DNA from 3 places in the Vibrio sp. 1580 genome. Region 2 is predicted to be linked to each of the others. Evidence: predicted binding sites of a transcription regulator. Region 2 holds the regulator's gene; each other region holds the start of a gene.
What was found. The regulator MetJ, encoded in region 2, represses methionine synthesis genes. The targets are predictions, from matches to a motif close to TTAGACNTNTANANGTCTAA.
Positions count from the first base shown of each region.

Region 1: metE (5-methyltetrahydropteroyltriglutamate--homocysteine S-methyltransferase) is a predicted target of MetJ. The motif match lies at 8,294-8,313, and genes of this name have one in related genera.
Region 3: metK (methionine adenosyltransferase) is a predicted target of MetJ. The motif match lies at 7,446-7,465, and genes of this name have one in related genera.

Region 1 covers NZ_JAWOVT010000002.1:173,116-184,247, forward strand. The annotation lists gene R7093_RS03830 (T6SS effector BTH_I2691 family protein) at 1-655, opposite strand, end outside; gene R7093_RS03835 (YgiQ family radical SAM protein) at 918-3,251, opposite strand; partial or broken gene R7093_RS03840 (EAL domain-containing protein) at 3,677-6,132, shown strand; gene R7093_RS03845 (hypothetical protein) at 6,219-6,929, shown strand; gene R7093_RS03850 (DUF4250 domain-containing protein) at 7,082-7,282, shown strand; gene metR (HTH-type transcriptional regulator MetR) at 7,304-8,215, opposite strand; gene metE (5-methyltetrahydropteroyltriglutamate--homocysteine S-methyltransferase) at 8,497-10,779, shown strand; gene R7093_RS03865 (GspS/AspS pilotin family protein) at 10,913-11,132, opposite strand, start outside.
Region 2 covers NZ_JAWOVT010000018.1:57,011-68,142, forward strand. The annotation lists gene argE (acetylornithine deacetylase) at 1-48, shown strand, start outside; gene ppc (phosphoenolpyruvate carboxylase) at 321-2,954, shown strand; gene R7093_RS21440 (PadR family transcriptional regulator) at 3,380-3,919, shown strand; gene metF (methylenetetrahydrofolate reductase) at 3,990-4,892, opposite strand; gene R7093_RS21450 (bifunctional aspartate kinase/homoserine dehydrogenase II) at 5,155-7,563, opposite strand; gene R7093_RS21455 (O-succinylhomoserine (thiol)-lyase) at 7,579-8,739, opposite strand; gene metJ (met regulon transcriptional regulator MetJ) at 8,965-9,285, shown strand; gene R7093_RS21465 (malic enzyme-like NAD(P)-binding protein) at 9,399-10,676, opposite strand; gene bfr (bacterioferritin) at 10,883-11,132, opposite strand, start outside.
Region 3 covers NZ_JAWOVT010000005.1:15,564-26,695, forward strand. The annotation lists gene R7093_RS09370 (PilT/PilU family type 4a pilus ATPase) at 1-576, shown strand, start outside; gene ruvX (Holliday junction resolvase RuvX) at 638-1,063, opposite strand; gene R7093_RS09380 (YqgE/AlgH family protein) at 1,099-1,662, opposite strand; gene gshB (glutathione synthase) at 1,791-2,741, opposite strand; gene rsmE (16S rRNA (uracil(1498)-N(3))-methyltransferase) at 2,755-3,486, opposite strand; gene endA (deoxyribonuclease I) at 3,600-4,295, opposite strand; gene R7093_RS09400 (SprT family zinc-dependent metalloprotease) at 4,446-4,943, opposite strand; gene R7093_RS09405 (DUF2189 domain-containing protein) at 5,012-5,809, opposite strand; gene metK (methionine adenosyltransferase) at 6,212-7,366, opposite strand; gene tkt (transketolase) at 7,682-9,676, shown strand; gene R7093_RS09420 (LysR family transcriptional regulator) at 9,768-10,661, opposite strand; gene R7093_RS09425 (ligand-gated channel protein) at 10,802-11,132, shown strand, end outside.

The DNA.
Region 1 (11,132 bases), on a different contig from region 2:
CGATATGATTACTCGGATTGTTAAGTACGCGCATGAACGTGTGCCATGTCCACCGGTGCTCAGAGAAGCAAATCGATAGTACGCTTCCGTTGACGTAAGTAAGGAAGGGCTTTGCATCTTGTGGTGTCCCACGCTGCTCTGATTTTGGGCTTTCTGATTCTCCCAACTTATAGAGCGTGAATTGCGTTCCTTTGATTTCGTATTCGTCTAAGCTTTTGTTGATTGCATCATAGACATACAGCCAACCGTCGCGCAGTTGACGCAGGGTGTAACTAACGGTATTGAGTTTGGCTGGGCCTTGGCCTTTCCATTCTTCAGGCAAACCAAAAGGTTGTGCCTCTTCTGTTTCTAGCTGATCGATGGCATAGCGGACTGGGATAAAGTGCGCAGGTGATGCTTCCGTTGCTTCTTTCTCAGTTTTTAAATTGAGAGGCTCTGGTTCAGACGGCGGTGGCGGATCGATTTTTTTTGTTTCTCCCTCCCAAAACATACTGCGCTCTGGGGGTGAGCCAGCAAGATCATCGGATTCCGTGGTTGGAACGATATTCAGCGATTTCAGTGTACCATCGCTTTCAAATGCCTGAACGGCCTCCTCATAGGTATAGCTGTTGTCATACCAGAACATAGAAGTTTTTGGAGGAAGTGGATTATTCATCGTTAGCCCATGTTTAAGAGTTTTACTCTGTTACGCAAATATCGCACCAAAATAAAGCAATTAAAAATCAATGAGTTATATTTTTATGGTTTTGCTTCAATCAAATAATTGTTTGTTTTTCCAATAAGTTGGTTGGTGTTTACCATTTTTTGTATTGATTGAATCAAAGTTTGAGTTATTAGTGATGCCTCAATGAGCCGACAAAACAAAAGGGCTCCAGAGTTACCTCTGGAGCCCTTTCTAGTATCTAAGTGCTAAAGAGTTAGCGACGCTTTGGTTTACGTTGACCAGTTGGTTTGCCTTGTGCTTGTGGGCGACCTTGGCCTTGCGGCTTGCTACCTGCCGGGCGGTTTGCACCGTTGCCGCTAGGACGTTGGCCGTTGCTTGCAGGGCGTTGACCACCTGTAGCTTTACCCGAACCGTTACGGTTGCCAGATGGTTTACCATCTTTTGAACCGCCTTCAGAGCGTTTGTTCAAATGACCACCGAAGCCTGGTTGGTTTTTGGTATGTTTGGTTGCAAAGCGGTTTGCCCCGTGACGACCAGATTTACGACGTTGCGTAGGTGTTTGTGCTTCAATGTCTTCTGCAGGAACGAGACAGCCTTGTTTGTCACCAATCAAATGTTTTTTACCCATACTGACTAGGGCTTCACGGATCATTGGCCAGTTTGCTGGATCGTGATAACGCAACAGCGCTTTATGCAGGCGACGTTGACGTTCACCTTTTGCTACAGGTACATCTTCACGTTTTTTGTACTTCACGCGTTTCAGAGGGTTTGTCTCTGAGTAGTACATCGACGTTGCGTTACACATTGGCGAAGGGTAGAAGTTTTGTACTTGGTCACATTCGAAGTTGTTCTTTTTCAGCCACAGAGCAAGGTTCAGCATGTCTTCGTCTTCTGTGCCTGGGTGCGCAGAGATAAAATAAGGGATTAAGTACTGCTTCTTGCCTGCTTCTGCACTGTATTTCTCGAACATCTCTTTAAAGCGATCGTACGTACCCATGCCTGGCTTCATCATTAGATCAAGAGGACCTTTCTCTGTATGTTCCGGTGCAATCTTCAAGTAACCGCCTACGTGGTGAGTCACGAGCTCTTTCACGTATTCTGGTGATTCAATCGCAAGGTCGTAACGTACGCCAGATGCAACCATCACTTTCTTCACGCCTTCAACTTTACGCGCTTCGCGGTATAAATCGATCGTGTGTTTGTGGTCTGTGTTTAGCTTGTTACAGATGCCCGGGAATACACAAGAAGGACGACGACAGTTCGCTTCCGCTTTTGGATCTTTACAGCCCAGGCGGTACATGTTTGCAGTCGGGCCACCAAGATCGGAAATTGTGCCGGTAAAGCCTGGAACTTTGTCGCGAATTTCTTCAATCTCGTTGATGATAGACTCTTTCGAACGGTTTTGAATGATTCGACCTTCATGCTCGGTAATCGAACAGAAAGAACAGCCACCAAAGCAACCACGCATGATGTTTACAGACGTCTTGATCATGTCGTACGCAGGAATTTTTGCTTTCCCGTACATAGGGTGAGGGACACGCGCGTAAGGCAGGCCAAACACAAAGTCCATCTCTTCGGTCGTCAATGGAATTGGAGCTTGGTTTACCCAAAGTTCACGATCACCATGGCTTTGAAGTAACGCTCGACCAGAGTACGGGTTCGTTTCTAAATGCAGTACACGGCTTGCATGCGCATAAAGAATGCGATCGTTTCTTAGCTTTTCAAACGAAGGTAAACGGACCGCAGTCGTCGCAGCATCGTGGCGTGATGGGCGAATTGTGATTGGTTGTGCAACTGGCTCGTCTTTTTTAGTTTCACACTGAGTTTCTACTTCGTATGGGTTCTTTGGTACGAACGCCTCTTTACGAGGTTTTTCAATGCGAGAAGAATCAATAACCGTGTAGCCTTCTGGTGCAGCTGGCAAGTTCACGGCAGTACCACGAATATTGGTCATGGTGCTGATGTCTTCGCCGTTTGCGATGCGATGTGCTACTTCGACAAGTGCGCGCTCTGCGTTACCAAAAAGTAGGATGTCTGCTTTTGCATCAAACAGTACAGAACGGCGAACTTTATCTGACCAGTAATCGTAGTGTGCCACACGGCGTAGGCTAGCTTCGATACCACCTAAAACAATAGGTACTTCTTTGTATGCCTCACGACAACGTTGAGAGTAAACCAACGTTGCTCGGTCTGGGCGTTTACCACCTTCGTTATTCGGTGTGTACGCGTCATCGTGACGAAGCTTTTTATCCGCGGTGTAACGGTTGATCATGGAGTCCATGTTACCCGCAGTGATCCCGAAGAACAGATTTGGCTTACCAAGTTGCATGAACGCATCTTTATTTTGCCATTCTGGTTGAGCAATGATACCGACACGGAAACCTTGTGCTTCTAGCAGGCGGCCAATGATAGCCATACCAAAGCTTGGGTGATCCACATAAGCGTCACCGGTTACAATGATAATGTCACAGCTATCCCATCCTAGGGCATCCATTTCTTTGCGACTGGTCGGCAAGAAAGGTGCCGTACCAAAACACTCTGCCCAGTATTTTTTGTACTCATGAATAGGAGTGATGTTATTGGTCATATTTTGCTCTCTGTTCCAGGGAGCGCGAATTATAGCGATTTGATTATCAGGTATCTATAACAAACTCATCTATTCCAGCTTAGTTCATCGAGTTTTATTTGGTTTGTAAAAATATCAATGCTCTATCGGCGATTTTCTGTCTAATTTCACCTTGAAAGCCTCATGGTTATAGATCGGTTCATGAAAAATGTCGCAATCTTAATACAAAGTATAAGCAATGGTGTGCTTATATGGGGTAAAGCCTATAATCAAATTAGTGCATATTAAATGCAAAAGGCTGAGCTGCTCTGGAAATAGTTCTAAGTCGATAGGCTTATCGTTGACACAATCCATCTATAAAGAGGATCGGCAGGTCCCAACTGGAATGTCGCGAATTGACTGTGAATTTTGAGCCTTGGGCTAATTACAAAAAAAGGGGCTAGGGTATGAGTGAATCTACGACAACAGTGCATCCAAAAATGCAAACGACTTCCAGTCTAACTCCTGTTATAGAGTGGTCTTACGATATTGATACTCGCGAGTTCGAATGTGATCAGCAAGGAATGGCAAAGGCATTTGGGATAAGTACGCCAGTAACCAGCCTAAATAACTTGTTTGATCATATGCTGATGGGGCAACAAGAAACGCTAAAACAACGAATTCTAGAAGTGGAACTCTTTGGCGGACGGGGCGGTTTTCTTGTTGCATGATGCTAAAAAACGTTAACTTAGTGCACGTTACTATTAGTTTTGAAAGGCTCAATAAGCGCATTATCCAAGGCACTATCATTCCACAATTAACAATCACTGGTTGCGAGGAGTTAGCGAAAATCCTCGAAACGATTTTTGATTTGCCGAATGTAGGCGTTTTAGTTGCCGATGAAGATACGCGCATCTTAGGTTGTAACCGTGCCTTTGAGTTACAAATGGGCTATCAAAACCGAGATCTGGTTGGGCTTAAAACTCATATTTTCAGTACCTCTCACCATAGCCAAGCGTTTTATGATCAGCTGTGGCAGCAAATTAATGATGAAGGATGTTGGTGTGGTAACTTGCTGAGCAAAACAGCAAACGGTAGCAACCAAGCTCATCATCTTTGTATTTACCGACTTACGTTTCACTCTGGACGAATTCTTTATCTGGGATTTTCTACGGATATTTCTGCTTCGTTGTTGTGGATGAAAAATCGTTGTGAACAACAGCATGATTGGGCTGCCTTTTTACCGACGAGGAAAGAATTTGAACTCCAATTAGCTACCTTAGCGAATGAAAGCAGAAATAAAGAACTCAACATTGTTATGACACTCAGACCCAAGTTTTCGGAGAGATACTTGCTTGAACAGCAATTAGGTTTTGCAGATTTTATTATGCGAAGTCGTTACACCAGTATTGCGGGGCAGTTATCTCGGGACGTGTTTGTCGTATGCTTGCAGACCCCTCATTGTCAATGGTTGAGCCCGGTTCGTTTGATCCAAATTGCCATGAAAGGGTTCTTTAATGAGCTAAGAAATGAAATGGGCACAAAAATGCATGCCACTATCGTTAAAGGCCAAACTGGTGTGTCAATCCTTGGCTATGATACGAACCGACCAAGACAAGCGCTAGCACATGCAGCGCAAGCGATGTTGTCCTCTATTTCCGGTGAAGGCAGCTATTTCAACTTTTACGACAGTGAACTTCACTCTGAATTAGTGAAGCGCCAACATCTCGAGGCGTTTTTGGAGGCGCAAATAGAGAGTGGGCTAGTGGACGTTTACTTTCAACCGATTATCGACGTTCAAACCGGAAGAGTGGTTAAGTTCGAGGCTCTCGCACGCTTCTATGATGAAAATGATGCGTATTGTACGCAAAAGATGATCGCTATTATTGAAGATCTAGAACTCATAGCGGCACTTGATGATGTGGTCTGCCAAGCTGCGTTGAAGCACTTTCCGCGCTTACAAGAAATTTATGGCGAGGAAGTGGGCGTGACCATCAATCGCTCCCTCAATACGAAATTGGATTCTCTTCAGATCCTTCAGCGGTCGCATGATTTGATTAAAGCCAGTGGTGTAGACCCTAAGCGAGTAACTATCGAGCTAACAGAAACCGCGTATTTTGAACAAGATGAGGAGCATACTCGAGCTCTAGAGGAAGTGCGGAAAGAGGGCATTGAGATCGCGATTGATGACTTCGGTACTGGGTATTCTTCTTTTTCTTATCTAGAAAAAGGGCAGTTTGATTTACTGAAAATAGACCGAAAATTCGTCAAGAACATTCATAAAGGGAGCACTAGCTATAACATTGTGAAAATGGTCACCGAGCTTGCACAGCAAATGAATGTAAAAGTGGTTGCTGAAGGCGTGGAATCTAAGCAAGAACTTCAAGTATTGGCAGAAATCGGTGTCGATTACATGCAGGGCTTTCTATTTTCTGCTGCCGTGCCTGTCGATTTGATGGATAAAGCGGACAGTTATGAGCATCTGTTCTCTGACATCGCGATTGAGTCTAAGCAAAGTGATGTGTTGCAATCTTTGAGCCATGAACAAGTCAGGTCTATGGACCCTGGAGAACCGCTCTCCTTGGCAGTGGAGTACATGAATTTGAATCCAAGCTCGCCTTTAGTTGTTCTCAATGAAAATCGTTGTGTTGGGTTAATTACGAAAGAGACGGTGAATTTACACCTAACGCCTTCGATGGGAACAGAGCGAGAAACTGAACGAGAAAGCCGAATTTGGAAACGTCCTGTTAATCAGATAATGAGCACCGAATTTGTGTTGGTTGATGAGGATTTACCTGTCTCTGTTATTCGAGAGTTGGTTAAAACCGGGATTCGTTTCCCTTGGGTACTGTGTAATACCAAAGAAGAGTACCGTGGAGTTTTAACGCAGGAAGACGCGTTGAAGTATCTTGCTTCTCTGTGAATAAAATTGTCTTACCGTTTTAGCTCATTTGGGGGCCGACTTTCGGTGGTTTGGCGATAGTTGATTTGATATTATCGCCCCCCAAAATGACTTTTGAGCGTGCATTCAACATGATTCAACAATTGCTGGTTACTTTCCCTCCGATGCTATTTGGCGCACAAGCGCTACTGACTTTGCTTCTAATCAAGGGCGATATTTGTCCTGGTCAGCGAGGACGTCTTCATAAAATGTTGCCTGCAGTAGCTGTATTGTGGCTCGCTGTTGCGTCACTTCGCATTGAAGCATTTATGATCGTGTTTGCTATTTTCTACTTCTATTCTCAGGTTCAAACCAAGAAAACGCGTGAAAAAGGGCCACTATGGGCGATGCATTTAGCGAATGGTTTGGCCTTTGCGTATGTGAGTATTCAAGTATTTGAGCAATCAAGCTGGCCAGCATCGATAGCGATAGCGCTAATGATATTTTTCCTTGGGGCGTCATTTTCTCAATTGCTGCTTACGATAGCTCGCAGCAGATTACAGGCATTTCACCGTATTTTACCAGTTACGGGCATTGTGTCTGGAATGCTATTAGTCATCGCAACGTTGTTTGCTTCTTACCAGTTAAATGAAGCTGCACTGAACGCTGCAACACAGCCAATCTTGCTGTCTTTAGCTATGTTAATTTCTTCAATTATTGTGTGGTGTTGGCATATTTTTACGCATAAGAAACCAGAAAAGGTGCAACTGAGCGTTGCCTTGTTGCTAGCACTCGCGTCGATGACGAGCCTGCAAGGTTTATTCTCTCTCGCGGCTTAACCTCTATTCTAAAGACAAAGCTAGACGGCTTATATCCAAGTGCTTTCTTGGTGCTTGGGTATAAGGTGATCACGTTTTAGATCGCACTCACTTTAAATTCGCGTGATTACTACTACGCTTGTTTATATACCTTGTCGAAGAGGAGAGTCGCGATGGATTTAAGCAATGTAGGTAATCTGGACAGCACTATTTTGCTAGGTATCGTCAACGAAAAGCTACGTTTAGAGTGCGACAGTTTTGACGAGTTAGTATCAGTGTATGAGATGGATGTAGAGTCTGTAGTCGGCAAGCTTGATATGCTCGGTTATCAGTACGATCCATTGACTAACCAATTTAAAGCATATCAACGCTAAGCCTTTCATAATCCAAATCTTTTAAGCCACCTTGATTCCGTCAAGGTGGCTTTTACATTGTAGCCTCGCGGTTGCGAAAAAAGCTTGTAAGTAACGCTTTTCTTTCTCTGAGTGACGCGTTGCAGCAAACAAGCGACGCCATAAGCCTTGGCCGAAAGGTTTACTGGTAATAAGACCTTGGCGAGAAAATTCAGAAATCGCCCAATTGGGTAGTGCCGCCACCCCTAATCCAGCAGAGACCATCTGAACTAACATGAGAGTGTTGTCGGCTTGCTTCCATTTCGCAGGTTCTATTCCTGCTGGCTGAAGAAAGTGTTTTACGACGTCTAGCCTTTGTTTTTGAACCGGATAAGAGAGCATGGTTTGATCTGCGAGATCTTGCGGCTCAATAATTTCTTTTTCCGCCAATGGGTGGTTGGTTGCGGTAATTAAACGCATTTCAAAGTCGAATAGAGGCTCGTAGTGGACTTCGGATCGAGGTTGGATATCGGAAGTAATAACGAGATCGAGTTCGCCTGCCAATAGAGCTGGGAGTGGTTCAAAGCCAAAACCAGAGGAAAAGTCCAATGTTACGCTAGGCCAAGCAAGTTGGTACTCCCTAAGTGCAGGCATTAGCCATTGGAAGCAAGAGTGACATTCAATGGCCATATGTAATCGGCCATTGACGTCTTCTTTCAAGCTCGCTAAATCATTTTCTGCTCTTGCGAGTTTCGGAAGGATATCTTCTGCAAGACGCAATAGGATTTCTCCCTCTGAAGTGAACTTCACCGGACGAGTCTTTCTCAGGAACAGTTGCCCTCCAATTCGCGCCTCCAAATCTTTGATCTGATGAGACAGTGCCGACTGAGTGAGATGTAAAGCGGTCGCTGTTGCCGTTAGAGAGCCAGTGTCTCGAAGCGAAGTGAGTGTCCGCAAATGTTTTAGCTCTATCATGAATTCCTTTCATCCTTTGTTGCTCGCTATGAACAGAATAGCAATCGTGTAAATAACTTAACGACAAAAAATGGATATGTAAACGTCTAGACGTCTATTTGTTGTGTTTATTTGCGAATCATGTCGCCTCATGATGAATTTTTTTAATAAACAAGTTGAATAAATGGACGTTGTTCAAACCGCAGATGAGAGCGATAGTTTAGCCATCCAGACATCTTATTCTTTACCGAAAGATGCTCTGATCCAAACAAATTGAACAAAATTGAGAAAGGAATAGGGACATGGCTACAACAACGCACGTACTAGGTTATCCACGCATCGGTGAAAAACGAGAATTAAAATTCGTTCAGGAAAAATACTGGCGCGGAGAAATTGATCAAGCAGAGCTTAAAAAGGTTGGAGCAGATCTGCGCGCTAAAAACTGGCAAACGCAAACAGATGCTGGCTTGAGTTTTACCACCGCTGGCGATTTTGCTTGGTACGATCATGTACTGACGACCACGTTGTTACTGGGTCACGTGCCAAAACGTCACGCAGACGGTTTCCCTGATTTGGATACGCTATTCAAAGTGGGTCGCGGTCAATCTCAAGCGGGTTGCGGCTGTGCGGGCGCTGCAGCATCGGATATGACTAAATGGTTCAACACAAACTACCACTACATCGTACCTGAATTTAGCAAGGACGATACATTTGAAGTGAGTTGGCCTCAACTGTTTGAAGAAGTCAACGAAGCAACCCAAGCTGGGCATAAAGTGAAGCCAGTTTTGCTTGGTCCAGTCAGTTATCTTTACTTAGGTAAAGAGGTAGAAGAAGGGTTCGATCGCCTGACGCTACTGCCACGATTGCTTACGGCTTACCAAGCTATTTTGGCAAAGCTCGCAAGTCAAGGTGTTGAGTGGGTTCAGATTGATGAGCCAATTTTGTCACTGGAGCTAGAAAGCAAATGGGCTGATGCGTTCAAGCTAGCGTACCAAGTGATTCGAAGCGATGTAAAAGTGCTGCTAACGACGTACTTTGACTCTATAAGCGATACGCTAGACAAAATTGTAAAGCTACCAGTGGATGGTTTACATATCGATTTATCTGCCGCGCCTCAGCAGCTTGACGACGTGGTTGCCAAACTACCGGAGGGGTGGGTGCTGTCTGCTGGCGTGGTCAACGGTCGTAACGTGTGGCGCTCGGATTTGAGTGCGCAACTTGAACGTCTACAGCCAGTAAAAGAAAAACTGGGCGACAACCTTTGGGTTGCGAGCTCATGCTCTTTGCTACATAGCCCGGTTGATCTGGAACAGGAAACAGAACTCAGTGAGGAAGTGAAAAGCTGGTTTGCGTTCGCAAAACAAAAAGTAACAGAAGTCGCCTTGCTTGGCCGCGCACTCGATGGTGATCAAGATGCGATTCTCGCTTGTGATACCTACAGCCAGCCAATCAAAGCACGTAAAACGGCAACGCATGTGAATAAGCCACAAGTTCAAGCACGTTTAAACAGTATTACTGCGTCACTTGCCGAGCGCAGCGCACCTTACGCGGAGCGTGCTGCGCATCAAGCTGAAGTATTGGGCTTGCCTCTGTTGCCAACCACGACAATCGGTTCTTTCCCTCAAACGGGTGAAATTCGTGTTCAGCGCAGTGCTTATCGTACAGGTCAATTATCTGAGTCTGAATATATCCAAGCACTTAAAGGACATATTGCTGACGCAGTAAAACGTCAAGAGGCGCTCGACCTAGATGTGCTAGTTCATGGTGAAGCAGAGCGTAACGACATGGTGGAATACTTCGCTGAGAACTTGGCGGGTTTTCAAACGACCAAATTTGGTTGGGTACAGAGTTATGGTTCTCGCTGTGTGAAACCTGCCATTGTAGTTGCTGACATTGAACGTGAAAAACCGATCACAGTTGAATGGTCGACGTACGCACAATCGCTAACCAGCAAACAGATGAAAGGCATGTTGACTGGACCAGTAACGATTTTATGTTGGACGTTCCCACGTGAAGACATCACACGTCAAGAAATTGCGCAGCAACTTGCTTTGGCACTACGTGATGAGGTGTCTGACCTGCAAGATGCAGGCATCAATATCATTCAAATTGACGAGCCAGCCATTCGAGAAGGTTTACCACTCAAAAAACGCGATCACAAAGCGTACTTAGAATGGGCCGTAAATGCGTTTAAGGTCTCTGCGGCAAGTGCAAAACCAGAAACTCAGATTCACACTCATATGTGTTACAGCGAGTTCAATGAAATCATTGATTCGGTTGCGGCACTCGATGCGGACGTCATTACCATTGAAACATCTCGCTCAAATATGGAGCTGCTGAAAGCATTTGAAGAGTTCAATTACCCGAACGAAATTGGCCCTGGTGTTTATGACATTCACTCACCAAACATTCCTACGGAAGAATGGATTGAAGGTTTAATCAAGAAAGCGGCAGAAAAAATTCCGGCTCAACGTTTGTGGGTAAACCCAGATTGTGGTCTGAAAACACGAAACTGGAAGGAGACAGAAGCCGCATTGGCAAATCTGGTTTCAGCGGCGAAGAAGCTCCGTGCTGAGCTGGCGTAACACATCGTTACAGCAAATAAAAACGGAGACTGTGGTCTCCGTTTTTCTATTCTTAATTGTTAACTTTCGTTTTCAGATTATCCAATAATAGCGAATCATCGTCTCATGCCGAAAGCAACAAAAATTACTGTAGCTACTTCACCTGAGTACAAGTCTGTGCGGAAACCAACTCATCTGCCATCAACTGACCGCGAGAATTACGTACCTTAATACGATACATCAAGCCCATATCAATTTGCTTGCGAACTTCTGGGTTGCTGCAGTAGGTATAGATACTGGTATTCAGTACTTGATTTAACGGCTTTGCACCGAGTGCGCCATCGTTATAAATCATCATCATCTCTACAACATTT
Region 2 (11,132 bases):
CCCACAATTGATGTGCTTTCAAAGGCGATGGTCAAGTACTGCTGTTAATACGCGTTTAAGCTCGAAAGTCTGTGCAGCTCGATTGAGCTGCATCTTTTTATCTTCACAATTTAGCGCGAGTCTTAACACTTATTTAACTTGTTATTTTGTAATTAATTTTCACTTCTTACTCTATGGCTGCCGTAAATTTGCTCTAAATCAGGAGACAGCGGAATAATTGCAAACTTAGTCTGCTTTATTTGACTATAACTGGTGCTTTTCGCTAGATTGGAGTCTTAACAAGGACAATGGATGTAGTTTTTTTACGAGGCAGGACGACAATGAACGAGAAATACGCCGCACTCAAAAGTAATGTGCGCATGTTAGGCCACTTATTGGGTAACACCATTCGCGATGCCCATGGCGAAGAAATCTTCGAGAAAGTGGAAACCATTCGTAAATTATCCAAATCAGCTCAAGCAGGGAATCAAGCAGACAGGGACAGCTTGATCGAAGAAATCAAACATCTACCTGATGAGCAGCTAACGCCCGTTACTCGCGCGTTTAACCAATTTCTAAACCTCACCAATATCGCTGAGCAATACCACACGATTTCACGCCATTGTGAAGAGCACATTTGCGAGCCAGACGCGATTAACTCGCTGTTTTCTAAACTGGTACAAAACGATGTGAGCAAACTGGACACTGCCCAAGCGGTTCGTGATCTAAATATTGAATTGGTATTGACGGCTCACCCAACAGAAATTACGCGCCGCACGATGATCAACAAACTGGTCAAGATAAACGAGTGCTTATCAAAGTTGGAGCTAAGCGATCTTTCTTCTAAAGAGCGCAGAAAAACCGAACGCCGCCTAGAGCAACTGATTGCCCAAGGCTGGCATTCAGACGTGATTCGACAACAACGCCCAACTCCGTTGGATGAAGCAAAGTGGGGCTTTGCGGTCGTTGAAAACTCGCTATGGGAAGCAGTACCGGACTTCCTACGTGAGATGAATGACCGTCTAAAATCTTACCTTGGAGAAGGTTTACCCATTGATGCTCGCCCAGTGCACTTCTCCTCTTGGATGGGTGGTGACCGTGACGGTAACCCGTTTGTTACTCACAACGTTACGCGTGAAGTCTTACTTTTGTCTCGTTGGAAAGCCGCCGATCTTTATCTCAATGACATCAACGAGTTGATCAGCGAGCTGTCTATGACAGTTTCAAACGATCAAGTCCGTGAGCTTGCTGGCGAAGATCAGCACGAACCATACCGTGCGATCCTGAAGCAATTACGCACTCTGCTCAATGAAACCAAAGATATTCTCGATGCTAAGATCCACGGTCAAAAGCTGGCTGTTAAAGCACCACTGCAAAAAGTCGAGCAACTTTGGGAACCGCTGTATGCCTGCTACCAGTCACTAAACGAATGTGGCATGGGTGTAATAGCCAACGGCTCACTACTGGATACACTACGCCGCGTAAAAGCATTTGGTATCCATCTTGTACGTCTTGATATCCGCCAAGAGAGCACGCGTCACTCAGACGTCTTGTCTGAACTAACTCGCTACTTAGGTATTGGTGATTACGAACAATGGAGTGAGCAAGATAAGATTGCTTTTCTAACTAACGAGCTTGCATCTAAACGTCCGCTTCTCCCTCGTGATTGGGAACCGTCTGAACCCGTCAAAGAGGTTTTGGATACCTGCAAGATTGTTGCAGCACAACCGCGTGAAGCGTTTGGCGCTTACGTTATTTCAATGGCACGTACTGCCTCTGACGTACTAGCCGTTCATCTACTGCTACAAGAAGCGGGTTGCCCTTACCGCATGGATGTGTGTCCTCTGTTCGAAACGCTAGACGATTTGAACAACGCAGAATCGGTCATCAAGCAGCTTATGGGGATTGACCTTTACCGTGGTTTTATCCAAAACCACCAGATGGTCATGATTGGTTACTCTGACTCAGCGAAAGATGCAGGTGTTATGTCTGCTGGTTGGGCTCAGTATCATGCGATGGAATCGTTAGTTAAAGTTGCTGAGGAAGAAGGAGTTGAGCTAACTCTATTCCATGGTCGTGGGGGCACAGTCGGTCGCGGTGGCGCACCTGCGCATGCTGCGCTTTTGTCGCAACCACCAAAAAGCTTGAAAGGCGGTTTACGTGTAACAGAGCAAGGCGAGATGATCCGCTTTAAACTGGGACTCCCAGATGTCGCAGTAAACAGCTTTAACCTATATGCAAGTGCGATTCTGGAAGCCAACTTGTTACCGCCACCAGAGCCAAAACAAGAATGGCGCGACTTGATGGAAGTGCTATCAGAAGTAAGCTGTGAGTCTTACCGAAATGTGGTTCGTGGCGAGCCAGATTTCGTGCCTTACTTCCGCCAAGCAACACCAGAACTCGAACTCGGCAAGTTGCCACTTGGTTCTCGTCCTGCAAAACGCAACCCTAAGGGCGGAGTAGAAAGCTTACGTGCAATCCCGTGGATCTTCTCATGGAGTCAAAACCGTTTGGTACTTCCTGCATGGCTAGGCGCAGGTGAAGCGATTCAATACTCGATCGATAAAGGCCACCAAGCATTGCTCGAAGAGATGTGCCGCGAATGGCCATTTTTCTCAACTCGTCTCGGCATGCTGGAAATGGTGTACTCGAAGTGTAATATTGATATCTCTCGCTACTACGATGAGCGATTGGTGGATGAGTCGCTCCGTCCACTCGGTGAAAAGCTTCGTGCTCAGCTTCAAGAAGACATCAAAGCGGTACTGAATGTAGAGAACAATGAAAACTTGATGCAGCATGACCCTTGGGGACTCGAGTCTATTCGCTTACGCAATATCTACGTTGAGCCATTGAATATGCTACAAGCAGAGCTGCTATACCGCACGCGTCAAACCGAAGAAGCTTCTGCAAACTTGGAAGAAGCGTTGATGGTGACGATTGCTGGTATTGCTGCAGGTATGCGCAACACAGGCTAATCGTTTCATTTTTAATAGAAAGCTGGGCAAATGCTCAGCTTTTTTTTATCACAGGATAATCGCACCAAAACAAAGGCAGTTAAATATACCACTGGAGACCCAAAAAATACCAAAATAAAAGAATAAAAAACCACAAGTTAACACTATTTATTATTATGTTAGTTTTTTAGGGTAATTTTGTCCTACTATTCCACTTCATGCTTATTATTTATATACTACTTGCCTGCTGAGAGCTCATAAATCCAATCATACCTGCTCCAGCCTTGATGGGACTCCCCATCTCTCTAGGTGATAAACGGCTTTAAGGTGACAGGACCAACATTGTTGGTGCTACTTATACATTAAAAAACTCAAGTGCCAGTAAGAGCGCAGCTGAAAGTATAAGTAGCTTGTTTACAAGTTTATTGACCATTTGGATTGAAGACATGTCATTACCACACGTAATCTTAACTGTTCTTAGCACTCGCGACGCAACCGGTTACGATATCACTAAAGAATTCTCTGCTAGCATCGGTTACTTCTGGAAAGCAAGCCACCAACAGGTGTACCGTGAACTCAACAAAATGGCTGAGAAAGAACTGGTTACTTGCGTATTAGAACCCCAAGAAGGCAAACCAGACCGCAAGGTTTACTCCATTACAGACGCTGGTCGCAGCGCTTTAGGAGAGTGGTTTGATCAACCAACTGCACACCCAACAGTTCGTGATGAGTTTTCAGCGAAATTGATGGCATGTGCCGTTCAACCAGCGGCTCCATTCCGTGACCAACTCGCCGAGCTAGTTGAAGAGTCTCGCAAACTGGTTTCTCACTACAAAGAAATTGAAGCGGCTTACTACGCAACGCCGTCAACTTTAGATAAACAAGCTCGCCTAGAACGTCTAACGCTTCGCCGTAACCTACTGTTACGTGAAACTTGGATCACTTGGGCAGAAGAAGTTCTAACTGAACTTGAAGTGATTGGTTAAACTCCTTTTGCTTTGATAAAACGAAAAAGGCTTGCCACTTGGCAAGCCTTTTATCTTTTTGAAACTAGGTTTACGCACCGACTACTGCGCGAGGACGAACACCCAACGTATGGCATAACGCGTAAGTCATCTCTGCACGGTTTAGTGTGTAGAAGTGAAAATCCTTAACCCCTTCACGACTCAGTACACGCACCATATCAATAGCTTGGCTAGCTCCTACAAGCTGGCGAGTCACCGGATCATCATCCAAGCCATCGAATTGTTTGCTCATCCATCCTGGTACTTTCACATTGTTCTGTGCCGCAAAGCGAGAAGCTTGCTTAAAGTTCGATACAGGCAAAATTCCTGGCACAATCTCTACGTCAATTCCTGCTGCGACACAACGGTCACGGAATCGCAGGTAAGACTCAACGTCAAAAAAGAACTGAGTAATAGCACGGTTTGCACCTGCATCTACCTTACGTTTTAGGTTCAATAAGTCAGACTGTGCGCTTTTAGCTTCAGGGTGAACCTCAGGGAATGCAGCAACGGAGATATCGAAATCGTGGCGTGATTTCAGCAGCTCAACCAAATCCGAGGCATACATATCAGGCGCACCGCCACCTGGAGGAATATCACCACGCAGAGCGACGATATTTTCAATACCATTGTTCCAATAGTCATCGGCAATATTAATCAGCTCTTCACGAGTCGCATCAATACAAGTGAGATGGGGAGCGGCAACCAATCCGGTTGTTGCTTTAATTTCTTTAATGATGGAGTGTGTTCTGTCACGCTCGCCGGAGTTCGCACCGTAAGTCACAGAAACAAATTTAGGTTGAAGCGTTTTAAGACGGTGCACTGAATTCCAAAGTGTTTCTTCCATCTTAGCGCTGCTTGGCGGAAAAAACTCAAACGATACATTGATGTTATCTGATAACTCAGCAATATTCTGGTTCAAGGCGTCGATATGGCCTGCGTGCGTATATCCCATCTTACTCTCCCTGCGGCACTCCGCCACGAAAACAAATCCTTAAAATCGACGTTTAGACGTCTATATGTCTACAGAATGTATTGAATACGATTTAATGTCAACCTTGTAATTATGAATTTTTCTCAAGTTAATAATGAAGATAGTTCAAGTTTCTACTTGAGCATCATCTCACCATTTTGCACGGGTTATGACTTCAGTATGGCACTGATAGGGGAATAAAAAACCCTGGATTAATTCCAGGGTTTTTAGGTCAATCGCAACTTTAAAATAAACCAGCCAATCGGTTGAGGTCGGATTGAATAGCGCCGGCTGTCACTTCTCTGCCTGCGCCTGGTCCTCGAATGACCAGAGGGTTATCTTTGTACCACTTGCTCTCTATGGCAAAAATGTTATCGCATGGCAATAAGTTGGCGAGCGCGTGCTCACGAGATAACGCTTCGACTCCCACCGTTGCTTTACCATTTTTTTCTAAACGCGCCACATAGCGAAGCACTTGATCGTTTCTCTGTGCTTTTGTCAGACGCTCTTGAAGTATTTCACTCAACAACGCTCCATTATCGAAGAAATCATCTAAGCTCAGTTCTCTTAATTCTTCTGGCACCAAAGACTCAACTTTAACGCTGTCTGGTTCTATATCTAGGCCCGACTCTCGAGCCAAGATGACTAACTTGCGCATTACATCAGAGCCATCTAAATCAGAACGAGGATCAGGTTCGGTTAAACCTTGCTGCCAAGCAAGATCGACTAAATCATTAAATGGCACAGAACCATCAAACTGTTGGAACAGCCATGATAGCGTCCCCGAGAAAATACCCGATAGAGCGACTATTTCATCCCCACTTTCACGAAGATCTCGCACGGTATGGTTTATCGGTAACCCAGCACCAACCGTTGCGTTGTATAGCCAATGACGACCAATTTTAGCGAATGCATCTTGAACCTGATGGTAGTACTGGCTATCTGCGGAACCGGCCACTTTGTTAGCGGAAATCAAATGAATGCCTTGCTGTGCGATTTCTACGTAGCGCTGAGCTAACTCTTTACTCGCGGTAACATCAAGCACGACGGCTTCATCATAGCTTTTAAGCGCTCCCAAACGTGCCAGCCAATCCCCATTGTTTGCTATGCTTTCATCATCAAATCGTTCAGCAACACTCGCCGCCTCAATACCTTGCTCATCGAACCAATAGGTTTGGCTATCCACAACCGCGACAAGATCAAAGCTCATACCATGACGTTTTTCGAGCTCACTTTTTTGCGTAGCAAATAAATTTAGCCAACTAGAACCAATATTACCCTTGCCACATAAAGCCACTGCCACGCGTTTTTGCGCTTGGAACAACTGGCTATGAATCGTTTGAACCAACGCCTCGGTATCAGTACGGCGCAAAACAGCGACTAGGCTCAGCCCTGAGTCTGTTTCAGAGATAAATTCTACCGGAGAGTGCTTTAGCTTCTGATAAAAGCCAAAGCAATGATTGGCGTTTTTCGTAACGCCTGCACCTACCGCAGCTAAGAGCGAGTAACCTTCTTTTAGCTTAATTTCTGCCTCTACCGCAAGCTCTTGCAAGTGTTTCAATGCACCACCGGCGATTTCTGCGGTGTAAGCCAAGCGTAGCGTGTGCTGATCGGATTGAGCTTCAAATGCCAGTGGCTCTAATTGCGCGCGCTGCAACGCTTGTAATACATCACTCTGTGTTTTTTCGAAGTCGTGCCCATGCATGAAAGACAACTGCACCAATAAAACATCATCCAGTGAAGTAATAATTTTAGCGCCACGACCAGATGCCAATACACGCTCAATACGAGTAGAACCCGACTCTGGCAGATAGCTACACTTGAGATTAAGGTCCATGGTACTTTGCGCCACAGGCTGAAGCGTACGACTGTGTAGCACTGGGGCAGCTAAGCGAGCAAGTTCACTGGCTTCATCCAATCGAAGTAACGGTAATAAACAAGCGTCAGACACCAAACGTGGATCGGCACTATAAACACCAGCAACATCACTCCAAATCGTGACAGTACTGACTTCAGCAAGCGCGCCTATGACCGTTGCAGAATAGTCAGAGCCATTACGACCAAGTAGAATGGTTTCTCCTGCCTCGTTCTGAGCCATAAAGCCAGTAATTACCACACGTTTATGGTTATGCTGCGCGAGGATCTCTTTAATTAAAGGGTATGAACGAGCGCGATCAACCTCTGGTTGAGTTCCCGCTTCTGCACGTAAAAACGCTCGTGCATCTTGTGCAACCGCAGGGATAGAACGTTGAGATAATAACGCGGCCAATAGGCGAGCAGACCATACTTCTCCGTGTCCCAGTACCGCAGCTTTTTGCGCATTAGTGAGTGGTGCAGTCAGCTCCGAGAGAGTACTGAACTCATCATGTAATAAAGCTAACAGCTCTTCTTTTGCTTCACTCTCCAACAAGCTTTCTATTAGCTCAGTTTGGAACTGTCTCAAGCTTTGAAGCGCTTCATGCGCAATTCGGCCATCTTTATTTAACCCTTCCAAAAACTCAATCAAGCGATTAGTGGTTTTTCCTGCAGCAGAGACGACCACAAGATCATTTTCTGTCGAATACTCTTTGAGAATACCCACAACGCGTAAGTAGCATTCTGGGTTTGCTAAGCTACTGCCACCAAACTTATGCAGCTGACGTTGTACAGTCATTGTTATCGTCTCCTATTACTGGGTAGCTTTAGCGAACGCTTGTTCTAAATCTGTGATGAGGTCTTGTGCATCTTCCAAACCGACAGACAAACGCAATAGTTGATGAGAGACCCCAGCCTCCGCCAGTGCCTCCTCACCCATTGCACGGTGAGTCATGGATGCCGGGTGGCAAATCAAACTTTCTACACCACCTAATGATTCAGCTAATGAAAACAGTTGGAGCTCTTTCACAAACACCTTTAGCTGCTCAAACGAACCAGCAAACTCAAAACTCAACATAGAGCCAAAGCCCGTTTGCTGCTTTTTAGCAATGTCGTGACCTGGATGTTCCGGCAGGCTTGGATGATAGATAGTTTTAACTAACGCTTGTTTCTGTAGGTAAGCCAGTACCTGCTGTGAGCTCTCTTCATGTACTTTCATACGAGCACCAAGCGTACGAATACCTCGCAGTGTCATGTAACTATCGAAAGGTGTGCCCGTTGCACCAATACAATTGCCCCACCATGCAAGCTCTTCTGCATGCGCTTCTGTGTTGGTGATGATTACCCCACCAATTACGTCCGAATGACCGTTGATGTACTTTGTTGTGGAGTGGATAACAAAATCCGCACCTAGCTCTAAAGGTTTTTGGTACACGGGTGTCAAAAAGGTATTGTCCACCGCAACTAACGCGCCGACTTGTTTCGCTTTTTCACAAGTAGCTGCAATATCCACTACGCGAACCAGAGGGTTTGACGGAGTTTCTAGCAAAATGAGTTTTGGTTTTTGTGCCAATGCAGCATCTAAAGCCTGTTCGTCTGATTGATCGACAAACTGAACCTTAAAATCGCCTTTGTTAGCTCGGGTATTAAAAAGACGATAGGTACCACCATAACAATCGTGAGGAGCAATAATGAGATCATCTGGGCCGAGAAAAGCGGAAACCCATAAATTTAATGCCGACGTACCGCAGTTAGTAACAACCGCTCCTTTTCCAGACTCAAGTTCAGATAGCGCACTTTCCAACAGTCCGCGGTTTGGATTACCAGATCGTGTGTAATCATACTTGGGCACTTCACCAAAAGCAGGAAAACCATAGTTAGTGGAAAGATAAATAGGTGGAACGACAGCATGATATTGGCTGTCTGATTCAATACCAGTGCGTACTGCAATGGTCGCAGGTTTGCGAGTGCTCATGGGTGTATCCTTTCACGGGTAATGACTTCTAAATAGGAATGCGCTATATCTAATGAGTAACATAAAGTGATCAACACGCTTCCTTTGCTGTTATGTTCACTTTACTCGTCAAAAAATGAGACGTCAACACTTCTAGACGTCTATATGTCTTTGCTTATGGCGGTAAATGCAGCTAAAATCAGCACCTAAATTATTTTTAACCGATTACATAAATGAAGGTGTGCAATGGCTGACTGGAATGGCGAATACATTAGCCCATATGCAGAGCACGGCAAAAAAAGCGAACAAGTAAAAAAAATTACCGTCTCTATCCCGCTAAAAGTTTTAAAGGTGCTAACTGATGAGCGTACTCGCCGTCAGATCAATAACTTACGCCATGCAACCAATAGCGAATTGCTATGCGAGGCATTTTTGCACGCGTACACAGGTCAGCCACTTCCGACAGATGAAGACCTTCGTAAAGACCGTCCTGATGATATTCCAACAGAAGTAAAAGCGCTGATGACGGAAATGGGCATCGAATTTGAGTCATTCGACGAAGAATAAAAAAGCCTGATAAAAGGTTTCAGGTAATAACTCTTGCCTCGAGCCAAATGGATGACATAAAAAATGGGACGCAATAGCGTCCCATTTTTTGTGTATCACATCTGAAAGATATATTACTCTGCCATGTAGTTTTCAGGCATCTCGATACGAGCTACACCTGAATTAACCGCCGCCTGAGCAACCGCTTTTGCAACACGTGGTAGCAAACGTGAATCCATTGGTTTTGGAATAATATAGTCCGCACCAAACTCTAGCTTATCAACACCGGCAGCCTTCAATACGGCTTCAGGTACAGGCTCTTTTGCTAGCTCGCGAATCGCCTCAACGGCTGCAAGTTTCATTTCATCATTGATTTCACTTGCACGCACATCAAGAGCACCACGGAAAATGAATGGGAAACACAATACGTTGTTAACTTGGTTAGGATAATCACTACGGCCAGTACCCATGATCAAGTCATCACGAACTGCGTGAGCAAGTTCCGGCTTGATTTCAGGATCCGGGTTAGAACATGCGAATACGATTGGCTTATCAGCCATCAACTTCAACGCTTCCGCTGGCAACAGGTTTGGACCAGATACACCTAGGAACAGATCTGCACCTTCAATTACGTCTTCTAGTGTGCGCTTATCTGTATTGTTCGCAAATAACTGCTTATATTCATTAAGGTCATCACGACGAGTGTGAATCACACCTTTGCGATCTAGCATGTAGATTTTTTCGCGCATTGCACCGCATTTGATCAGAAGCTCCATACACGCTACAGCGGCAGCGCCAGCGCCAAGACAAACAATTGTTGAATCTTCAAGTTTCTTACCTTGAAGTTCGATTGCATTCAGCATACCCGCTGCCGTTACAATAGCAGTACCATGTTGATCATCGTGGAATACTGGTACATCACAACGCTCAATCAGACGCTTTTCAATCTCAAAACAGTCTGGTGCTTTAATATCTTCAAGGTTGATACCGCCAAAAGTGTCTGCAATGCTCGCAACAGTATCAACAAATTCATCGATCGTGCGGTGCTTAACTTCAATATCAATAGAGTCAAGACCTGCGAAACGCTTAAACAGTAACGCTTTACCTTCCATCACTGGCTTAGATGCAAGTGGACCTAGGTTACCTAGACCTAGAATAGCGGTACCGTTAGAAATAACAGCAACCATGTTCCCTTTTGCAGTGTACTTGTACACGTTATCCGGGTTTTGTGCGATTTCACGCACTGGCTCTGCAACACCAGGGCTGTAAGCAAGGGCAAGATCACCCGCCGTTTCCGCAGGCTTTGTAAGTTCGACAGCAATCTTTCCTGGAGTTGGATAAGCATGGTAATCCAATGCTTTTTGGCGATGTTCTTCTTCTGGAGTGGCTGCTTGGTGGTTGTCTTCAGACATGGACGTTTCTCTTTTTTATTTTTAGGTAAGGGGGCATAAATTCTATCGGATAGAAATCAAACTTCATAGGCAAGATTGCGAGCAATATCCTTAAAAAGCCGATAATAAAAGAGATTAGACCAGATAACGGGGTTAAGCACCTGATTTTCGAGTCAGGTGCTCTTTCTTCTTACTATTATTGGAGTATGCAAACTCAGAAAGTATCGTTACTCTTCGTCCACGTATTGCGCTTGGAGATAATTCTCAATACCAGACATTTCAATCAAGCCAAGTTGCGTCTCTAGCCAATCAACATGTTCTTCTTCATCTTCAAGAATATCTTGGAAGAGATCTCGAGACACATAATCTCGAATGTCTTCAGCGTAGGCAATCGCATCTTTTAAATCTGGAATAGCCGCCATTTCAAGCTTTAAGTCACACTCGAGCATTTCCTTGGTATCTTCACCAATCATCAAC
Region 3 (11,132 bases), on a different contig from region 2:
TTAGATACGGAAAGCTATGAAGTTGCGCTTAAAAACTCGCTGCGCCAAGCACCAGATATGATTTTGATTGGTGAGATCCGTAGCCGTGAAACAATGGAATACGCGATGACCTTCGCCGAAACGGGTCACCTGTGTATGGCAACGTTGCACGCCAACAATGCAAACCAAGCTTTAGAGCGCATTCTTCACTTGGTACCGAAAGATCAAAAAGAACAATTCTTGTTCGACTTGTCGATGAATCTGAAAGGCGTGGTTGGTCAGCAGCTGATCCGAGATAAAAATGGGCAGGGACGTCATGGTGTATTTGAGATCTTGCTAAATAGCCCACGTGTGTCGGATTTGATTCGTCGCGGAGATTTACATGAGTTGAAGTCAACCATGGCTCGCTCAAATGAGTTTGGTATGCTGACGTTCGATCAATCTCTTTATAAGTTAGTGATGCAAGGTAAGATCAGCGAAGAGGATGCACTACATAGTGCCGACTCGGCAAATGATCTGCGCTTGATGTTGAAAACGCAGCGTGGTGAAGCATTCTCTACGGGCAGTTTGGCGAACGTTAAGATCGATATGGATTAATCCAATCCAGAAACAAAAAAGGTTGGCAGGAGCCAACCTTTTTTCATTGTGCTTGAAGTGTTTACTCACCCCAAAGGGCTTCAAACCAGCTTTCTAGAATCACCACCGCTGACTGGCAGTCAACATTACCTTTCGATAGGGCTTTGTAGCCGCCCATGCTGAACAACTCCGCACGAGCTTCTGCTGTAGATAAACGCTCATCATGCAGTTCAACTGGCAATCCGTATCGGCCTTGCAGACGCTTAGCAAATTTTCGTGCACGAGGGGTTATGGTCTCAAGGTCTTTACCATGCAGATCGGTCGGTAAACCGACCACTAGCAAATCTGGTTGCCACTCTTTGATTTGCTTTTCGATATCGTCCCAGTTTGGAATACCGTCATTGGCTTTAAAGGCTTTTAATGGGGAAGCTGTACCAGTAATTTCTTGGCCAATAGCGCTACCAATGCTTTTGGTTCCAAAGTCAAAAGCCATAATTGTGCGTGACATAAGGTGTCTCTATCTAATGTAACTGTATATTTGGACTAAGCATGTCCAGAGTCTGCTGAAAGGTGACTTGGGTCGATGCCCAGCTTTTCGACCGCTTTCTTCCAACGCTCGTTGATTGGTGTATTAAAGATAATTTCAGGCGTCGCTTCAATGGTGAGCCAAGAGTTTTCGACCAGCTCACTTTCTAATTGGCCTGCACTCCAACCGGAGTAGCCAAGTGCCACTAAGTAATCACTTGGTTCTGCTTCTGTTCCTAACACCGACAGAATATCACGCGAAGTGGTTACCGCGAGGTCATCGGTCATTTGGACGCTGGACTCGTAGTAATCTTTGGGTTTATGCAAAATAAAGCCACGATCTTCCGAGATTGGGCCGCCATTGTAAACTGGTCTATCTAGACTGGCTTCAAATAGGCGCGGGTGTACTGGCTGAACTTCCACCTGCTTGAGCATGTTGCCGACGGTGATATCAACAGGAGCATTGATCATCAGCCCCATAGCGCCGTCTTCGTTGTGCTCACAAACGTAGATCACGCTGTTTTGAAAGTACGGATCTTTCATCCCAGGCATGGCAACCAAAAAGTGATTTGTGAGATTCATACTCATACTGACCCTTAACTCTCGTAAATGTCCTTAAGCAAACATCATACAGTTTACCATCTAGGTATGTGCATGAGTTTGCTTAAGTTAATGTACTACGCTCTCTATTAACTGTAATACAGTTTGAGTTATTCGCCTTTTACTCGACGCTCAATCGCATCCATCAGCTTGCCTGTGATTGAGATATCAAAAGCTGCTTCAATTTCGCGAATACAGGTTGGGCTGGTGACGTTGATTTCTGTTAGCTTGTCGCCAATTACGTCAATGCCAACAAAGATAAGGCCTTTTTCTTTCAGTGTCGGAGCAACGGTTTGCGCAATTTTGAGGTCGGTTTCGCTTAGCGGACGAGCTTCACCAGTACCACCAGCGGCTAGGTTGCCGCGCGTTTCGCCTTTAGCAGGAATGCGTGCTAGACAGTAAGGCATAGGTTCGCCATCTACTACTAGGATACGTTTGTCACCGTTGCTGATGTCTGGCACGAAGGTTTGTGCCATTGCGTAGTTTTGACCGTGGTTAGTCAATGTCTCGATGATCACAGAGACGTTTGGATCGTTTTCCTTCACACGGAAGATGGACGCGCCACCCATACCATCAAGCGGTTTCAGGATGACATCACCATGTTTTTCACGAAATTCTTTAATTTTTTCTGCTTTTCGCGTCACGATCGTTGTAGGTGTCAGCTCTGGGAACCATGCTGTAAACAGCTTTTCGTTACAATCACGTAAGCTTTGAGGCTTGTTAACGATCAGTGCACCTTGTTCTTCTGCACGCTCAAGGATGTAAGTCGCGTAGATGTATTCAGTATCAAACGGAGGGTCTTTACGCATTAGCACCGCGTCTAGCTCAGACAGTTCGATAGTTTGCTCTGATTTGAACTCGTACCAACCGTTTGGATCTTCTTTTAGTTCTACCACTTTAGTATCTGCAATGGCAACGCCTTGATCGAGATGTAGATCATTCATTTCCATGTAGTGGATTTCATAGCCGCGTCGTTGCGCTTCAAGCATCATGGCAAAGCTAGAGTCTTTTTTGATGTTAATGGACGAAATTGGGTCCATTACGATACCGAGTTTGATCATTATTTTTCTCCGTTTAACCAAGATCGCCGAAACGAACTTGTAAGGCTGTAATTGCTGTCAGAGCCGCTGTTTCGGTACGCAGAACGCGAGGGCCGAGTAGCGTTTCTTCAAATTGGTATTCTCGAGTCATCTCGATTTCTTCAGACGATAAACCGCCTTCAGGACCGATCAGTAGGCGCACTTTTTCAACCGGGGTTGGCAAAGTGTTGATTGAGTATTTAGCACGAGGGTGAAGGTTAAGCTTTAAACCATCGTACTCTTCTTTACACCACTCTTCCAAGCTCATAATTGGACGAATTTCGGGCACGACATTACGCCCACATTGCTCACAGGCACTGATGGCGATTTTCTGCCATTGCGCGAGTTTTTTCTCAAAACGCTTTTGGTCAAGCTTGACACCACAACGTTCAGAAATCAGAGGAGTGATGGTATTGACGCCAAGTTCAACAGACTTTTGGATGGTGAACTCCATCTTATCGCCACGTGAAATGACTTGACCAAGGTGCAGATCTAAAGGGGATTCAATACTGTTTTCTACGCGCTCGGTGATGTTAACCAAAACTGATTTCTTGCTGACTTCACTGATAACCGCTGGGAACTCTGCGCCACTGCCGTCAAAAAGGAGAACGTCTTGGCCTTCTTTCATGCGCAAAACACGACCGATATGGCCTGCTGCGTCGTCACTTAAAGCAAGTGAGCCAAGTTGATGAATGGTTTCTGGATGATAAATTCGAGGGGTACGCATGAGATTTCCAGCAAGAGAATAAACTTAAACCCTAACATGGATGCTTTGCACCGAAAAAACAAGGGGCAAGAAGCGTTTCAATATCAGTAATTGAAACGCTTCGAGGTCGGAGGTTACAGTGCGCGGCAGGCTTCTTGAACAAATGGGTTGTGATTGCCCTGTACTTTTGCAATGCGCTCGTCACGCTCACATTCCCATTTATCGACAGGATAGGTTTTGTTCCAAGCACTCATTAATTGCGTTTGCTGCTTCGACAGTTTGAAACCGTACTCTTTGCTCATGTATAGATAGGTACGAGCAATTGAGCCACGCGCACGGTCTGGTGGCATGACTTTACGCTGCTTAAAGTTCACTTGCATCTCACAGCGACCATAACTCACGCCATCCATACCGTTCCATTGGCTGAAGTTGTAGTTCGAACGGTCACCGTTTACTTCACCAATAGCAGGAGTTAGGTTGTGCAAGTCTGCTTCCATCAAACGAAAAGTTTTGTCTTTTTTCTTACAGTTTTTACGTCCGCCATCTTGCCAGCATTGACGCTGGTGGCCAAATTGCCACGCAGGAACCACGTGCTCCCATTCGATTCGTGCAGCCCGTTTTTCTTGTTTACGGACTTGGTAGCCGCAAGAGGCTAAATCGGGTAAGCCTTTCTTGCCTTGCCATTGAATGTTACAGCCACAGTAGAAGCTTGTTGGATGGTCTTGATAAATTTTGACCGCCTCACGTTTGGCAGCTGAGAATGAGCTCGGTGGCGCGGCAATCGCAGTGCTAGAAAGCGCGATAAGCAACAGAGAGAGTAAGTATTTCATGATAAAAGTCTTTATAAAGTATGACTTTATTCATGATAACACGCATAAAATAGCTTTAGTGATGAGTAAGTTAACAATAAGTGGCGAAGGGAAGGTTTTGATCAACTCGATCTTTATTTTGGGAACGCAAGTAACACTATGAGGTAAGGGCTACGATAATTGAATGCCGGTGAAGTTAAGTGGTTGGCGGCATTTTTGACAAGAGTACGTCGCCTCTTTGCGCAGCACTTTATTATGACGGCGAATCGATAGAGGGTAGGTCATACAACCACAACGATACTCAAAGGTTTTACCTTGAACGGATTTTACTTCAAAGCTGTGAGTGGTTTTGGCTGGTACGTTAAATACGGCTTCCATGACGCCTTTCCATTCTTTGCCGTGAGGCCTAACTCGCCCGTAAACCTGATAAGTAATCAGGTGTGCTACTTCATGAGGAATGACTTCATCTAAGAATGCTTGGGTGTTCTCGCGAAATAAAACAGGGTTTAGGCGTACTTGATTTAATTGAAGGTAGGCTTTTCCTGCCGCTTTCCCACGGACGTCGAAGGTGATTGTTGGAATTGGGAAAGAACGTTTGAAAGCTTGTTCCGCCATCGCGATACAGCCCGCCATCACTTGCTTGGCTTTATAGCTGAGTTCTATATCCACAATTCACCTCGATAAATCAAATAAAAAAGCCCCCGCATTTGCGAGGGCCAGATCATAGCATCAGTTAATTATGGTGTGTGTTTTTTCTTGATGGTGGCATGGTAAGCGTGCCATGTACCGTAGCCTAGAATTGGCATGGTAAACAACATTCCGATCCCGTAGGTCGCAAAGCCGATAAGAATACCGCCACAGATGATCGCTGCCCAAACAATCATTGCTGGAATGTTGGATTTCACTGCATTAAAGCTGGTAAATACAGCGGTCATCATGTCTACGCGACGCTCCATCATGAGCGGAATAGAAAAGGCTGAAATACTAAACACCACACAAGCCAAAACAAAGCCAACTAAAGAGCCGATGACAAGGAAGGGTAGAAACTCACTTAAAGGTGCCCCTTGAACAGAAGGGTAGAGCGCATGAAGTAGAGCGGCAATGCGCATCCAAAATATCATACACACTGCGAGTAACACGGCGAACGCCCATTGAGATGTTGAGTTACGACCGATCGCTTTCATTGAATGGAACAAGCTTGCTTTGTGTCCGCGCTCTCTCTCCCAACTGGCATCATACAAGCCGAGCGCGAGAAACGGACCGATTAACATGTAAACAATCAAACTGGGCATGACGACCAAGTGTGTGCCTTGCCACTGTACGAGCAAAACAATGCCTATGGCTGCTGCCATAAAACAGATGCCATAGAAAGCACTAATAAGCGGCATTCGCACGAAATCATGCAGACCTAATGCGAGCCAATGAAAAGGTGCAGAAAGATTGACCGTATTGCACGGTATGGTTCTGGCGTATTCGTTGTCTGGCACTTCCTTTCGCTTGTTGTGGAAGTCCGATGGATTAACAGTTCGAGGCATAACTCCTCCTTGATTTATTCCCACATTATCAGCTTATACCAACTGACAGCGGTTTTTGTTCAGTCAAACTTGAAGCGACTTTTTCAAGTTTACATCTGAGCATTGGCTTAGTTTGGTATCGGCCATAAAGATGCCTGACTCATGTCTTTACTTAAGTGTTGCTTCCACAGTCGCCAGCATCCGACGTCTCTATTTAAATTGGAGTTAACAATATTTTAACTATTGGCGGAGATGGGATAATTTACAAATAATTGCTTAAAATTTATTCGGTATAAAAATGAGGGAGAAACAGGACTGCTTTGTGGGGCAGGGCGGTATGAGCCGAAATGGCTAGATAAAAGTTGCTGAAAATAAAAAGCCCCCACCATAGGCGAGGGCTTGATTGATTCTTGCTTGGCTTGATTATTTGATGCCAGCGAAATCGCGTAGAAGTGCAGCTTTGTCTGTCGCTTCCCACGGGAATTCTTCACGACCGAAGTGACCGTAAGCCGCTGTCTTTTTGTAGATAGGTTGAAGAAGGTTAAGCATTTCTTGTAGACCGTATGGACGTAGGTCGAAGAATTGACGAACCGCTTCAATGATGATGTCGTGAGATACTTTCTCAGTACCGAACGTTTCCACCATGATAGACGTTGGATCAGCAACACCGATTGCGTAAGAAAGTTGGATCTCACAACGGTCAGCCATGCCTGCGGCTACGATGTTTTTCGCTACGTAGCGTGCTGCGTATGCTGCACTACGGTCAACTTTTGATGGATCTTTACCAGAAAACGCACCGCCACCGTGACGAGCTGCGCCGCCGTAGGTATCTACGATGATCTTACGACCAGTTAGACCACAGTCACCCATAGGACCACCGATTACGAAGCGACCGGTTGGATTAATGAAGAAGTTTGTTTCTTTGTTGATCCACTCAGAAGGTAGCACTGGCTTAATGATCTCTTCCATTACCGCTTCACGCAGGTCTGAAGTTGAGATTGAATCACAGTGTTGAGTTGAAAGAACAACCGCGTCGATACCAACGATGTTACCTTGATCGTATTGGAATGTTACCTGAGATTTTGCATCAGGACGCAACCAAGGTAGTGTGCCGTTTTTACGAACTTCTGCTTGCTTTTGAACAAGACGGTGAGAGTAAGTAATTGGCGCTGGCATTAGTACTTCAGTTTCGTTACAAGCGTAACCAAACATGATGCCTTGGTCGCCTGCACCTTGTTCTTTAGGGTCAGCTTTATCAACACCTTGGTTGATATCTGGCGACTGTTTACCGATTGTGTTTAGTACCGCACAAGAATCTGCGTCAAAGCCCATATCTGAATGTACGTAGCCGATTTCACGAACGGTTTCACGAGTTAACTCTTCGATGTCTACCCATGCTGAAGTCGTGATTTCACCACCCACCATTACCATACCGGTTTTAACGTAAGTCTCACATGCAACACGAGCCTTTGGATCTTGCTCTAGAATCGCGTCAAGAACCGCATCAGAAATCTGGTCTGCAATTTTATCTGGATGACCTTCTGATACTGACTCAGAAGTAAACAGGTGCTTAGCCATGTTAGCTCCACTATATCTGGTTTAAAACTGGGGAATGATAAACTCTCCAGCGCAAATTAATACTAATTTTTGTAGGTGTATCTACATCTAGACGTCTATTCTAAATTTGATTGCTCGAATTACAAGCTCTTTTTTGGTTTTTGTTATAACCAAACGTTTGCCTGATTTATTGATAATTTTAAGAACTTCGAACGATTTGGCGCGAAAGGTGCAATATTTGTGAGGTTTTGGACTGGAAAACGTTTGCACACCCAACAGGGCTTTGAGAGAATTATGACCTACTTTTCGTTTCGCTTAATGTACTCAGGAGCAGACATGTCGTCTCGTAAACATCTTGCCAATGCAATTCGTGCTCTAAGCATGGATGGTGTTCAACAAGCTAACTCAGGCCACCCAGGCGCACCAATGGGTATGGCTGATATCGCTGAAGTTCTTTGGCGCTCTCACCTAAACCATAACCCTTCAAACCCAGAGTGGGCCGACCGCGATCGCTTTGTGCTGTCAAACGGTCATGGGTCAATGCTTATTTACTCTCTACTGCACTTAAGCGGTTACGAGCTATCTATTGACGATCTGAAAAACTTCCGTCAATTGCACTCAAAAACCCCAGGTCACCCAGAGTACGGCTACGCGCCTGGTATCGAGACAACAACGGGTCCTCTAGGTCAAGGCATCACTAACGCTGTTGGTATGGCGATCGCAGAGAAAGCACTAGCGGCACAGTTCAACAAAGAAGGTCACGATATCGTTGACCACTTTACGTATGTGTTCATGGGTGACGGCTGTCTAATGGAAGGCATCTCGCATGAAGCATGCTCTCTTGCAGGTACTCTTGGTCTAGGCAAGCTGATTGCATTCTGGGATGACAACGGCATCTCTATCGACGGTCACGTTGATGGTTGGTTCTCTGACGATACACCTAAGCGTTTTGAAGCGTACGGCTGGCATGTAATCCCAGCAGTCGATGGTCACGACTCAGACGCGATCAACGCAGCAATTGAAGCAGCAAAAGCGGACCCACGTCCTACGCTTATCTGTACCAAAACAATTATCGGTTTCGGTTCTCCTAACAAGTCTGGTTCGCACGACTGTCACGGTGCACCACTAGGTCACGATGAAATCCAAGCGGCTCGCGAATACCTAGGTTGGGAGTACGGCCCATTTGAGATCCCGGCAGATGTTTACGCTGAGTGGGATGCAAAAGAAGCGGGCGCCGCGAAAGAAGCAGCTTGGAATGAAAAATTCGAAGCATACGCTGCAGCTTACCCTGCTGAAGCGGCAGAGCTTAAACGTCGTCTAAACGGCGAACTTCCTGCACAATGGGAAGAAAAAGCGAACCAAATCATTGCCGATCTTCAAGCAAACCCAGCGAACATTGCATCACGTAAAGCATCGCAAAATGCACTAGAAGCGTTTGGTCAAATGCTTCCTGAGTTTATGGGTGGTTCTGCTGACCTAGCGCCTTCTAACCTGACCATGTGGTCTGGTTCTAAGTCTCTAGAAACGGAGGACTTCTCTGGCAACTACATCCACTACGGTGTACGCGAATTCGGTATGACTGCTATCATCAACGGTATCGCATTGCACGGTGGTTTCGTTCCTTACGGCGCAACATTCCTAATGTTCATGGAATACGCTCGTAACGCAATGCGTATGGCTGCGCTGATGAAAATTCAGAACATCCAAGTTTACACGCATGATTCGATCGGTCTTGGCGAAGATGGCCCAACTCACCAACCTGTTGAGCAAATGGCGTCTCTACGTGTAACTCCAAACATGAGCACATGGCGCCCATGTGACCAAGTTGAGTCTGCAGTTGCATGGAAACTAGCGATTGAACGTAAAGATGCACCAACTGCACTTATCTTCTCTCGTCAAAACCTAGCGCAACAAGAGCGTACTGCTGAACAAGTCGCAGACATCGCGAAAGGTGCTTACATCCTGAAAGATAGCGAAGGTAAGCCTGAGCTAATCCTTATCGCAACAGGTTCTGAGGTTGAGCTTGCAGTGAAAGCCGCTGAGCAACTAACTTCAGAAGGCAAGAAAGTACGCGTTGTTTCAATGCCATCAACAGACGCATTCGACAAACAAGACGCTGCTTACCGTGAATCTGTACTGCCATCAGACGTAACGGCACGTATCGCTATTGAAGCGGGCATTGCGGATTTCTGGTACAAGTACGTAGGCTTCGACGGTCGCATCATCGGTATGACAACATTCGGTGAATCAGCACCTGCTGGTCAGCTATTCGAGATGTTTGGCTTCACGACTGAAAACGTAGTGAACACAGCTAAAGAATTGCTAGCGTAATTGCAGGACCATCTAAACAGTCGAACGTAAACGACAACTGTTAGATGCTAAAGTTAGAAAGGCCATCATTATGATGGCCTTTTTATTTTTGTCAGGTTTTCCAACCTTGTGGAATGCTTTGGTGAATGCAGTCTAAAAGTACGGATAAGCGCAGTGGTGGTCGTCCTGCTGGTGTATAGCAGTTAATGGAAATAGGCTCAGAAAGCCAACCTTCTAAGCATGGTGTGATTCGCCCTGGGTGATGTTTCTCATAGCCGCATGCTGTCCAAGTCGGCAGCAGTCCAATACCATGACCATTCGCGATACTGTCTATTTGCATTGCTATGTTGTCGCTGTATAAGCGACTAACAAAGGGTTCTAAAAAGAACTCACCGTGTTGAGGGTGTGCTAGCATCAATCCATTTTCTTGCACTGAACCAAAATCGATCCATGGATGTGCTTCAAGTTCTTTGGGGTGCGGTATAGGCCCATGTTGTTTTAGATAATTTGGAGAGGCAAAAGGCGTATAGCGAAATACCCCCAGCACTTCTTTTCGCCAGTCTAGCTCTTTACGTTCACCGAGCCAGATGAACAAATCTGGGTCATGATGCGCCTCAGAAAAGTCACTGGTAAGTTGAACTCTAACATCGGGATTATCAGCAAGAAAACGATTGAGTACGCCGCCGAGCCAGCTTCTAACTAAGGCAGTGTGACAAACAATATGCAGTGGCCCTGAAACTTGGTTCGTTAAACCTTGAAGTGCATCATAACTCTCTTCACTTAACTCAAGAATCTGGCGGCTGTAGTGGGCAAAGATCTCTCCAGCTCTTGTCAGAACTAATCGATTACCTTGTCTGGCGGTTAGAGCCTGACCGAAGTCTTCTTCTAATTGTGCCAAGCGACGACTTAGCGTTGATTTTGGCTGATTAAGGGCTTTAGCAGCGGCTGTCAAACTTTTATGCTGATTGAGCGCATCAAAGGCTCTAATTGATGCTAAGTCGTGCATATTTCTTTTACTCCTTACTGCGTTATGTACGAGTTCCATAAATGGAAAGAACCGTTCCATAACTCTCACTATGCATCTCATTCTATTTGTGAATAATTCACTTTCGAAAATAATAATCATTATCAATTATGGAGATGTAGATGTCTACTCTTAGACTGCCAGTTATTACCGCAACTGGTATTTTAGCCTTCGTCAGTGTCCCTCATGTTTTTGCCAATGATGCAGTTTCTAAAATGGAAACAGTGGTTGTAACTGCATCAAGCTACGAGCAATCTCAAGCGGACGCGCCTGCAAGTATTAGTGTTATTTCACGTGAGGAGTTGGACTCCCGTTATTACCGCGATGTGACTGATGCACTAAAAAGTGTGCCAGGTGTTGTCGTGACAGGTGGTGGTGATACCACCGACATTAGTATCCGTGGTATGGGTTCTAAATACACTTTGATACTGGTCGACGGTAAACGTCAAAGCA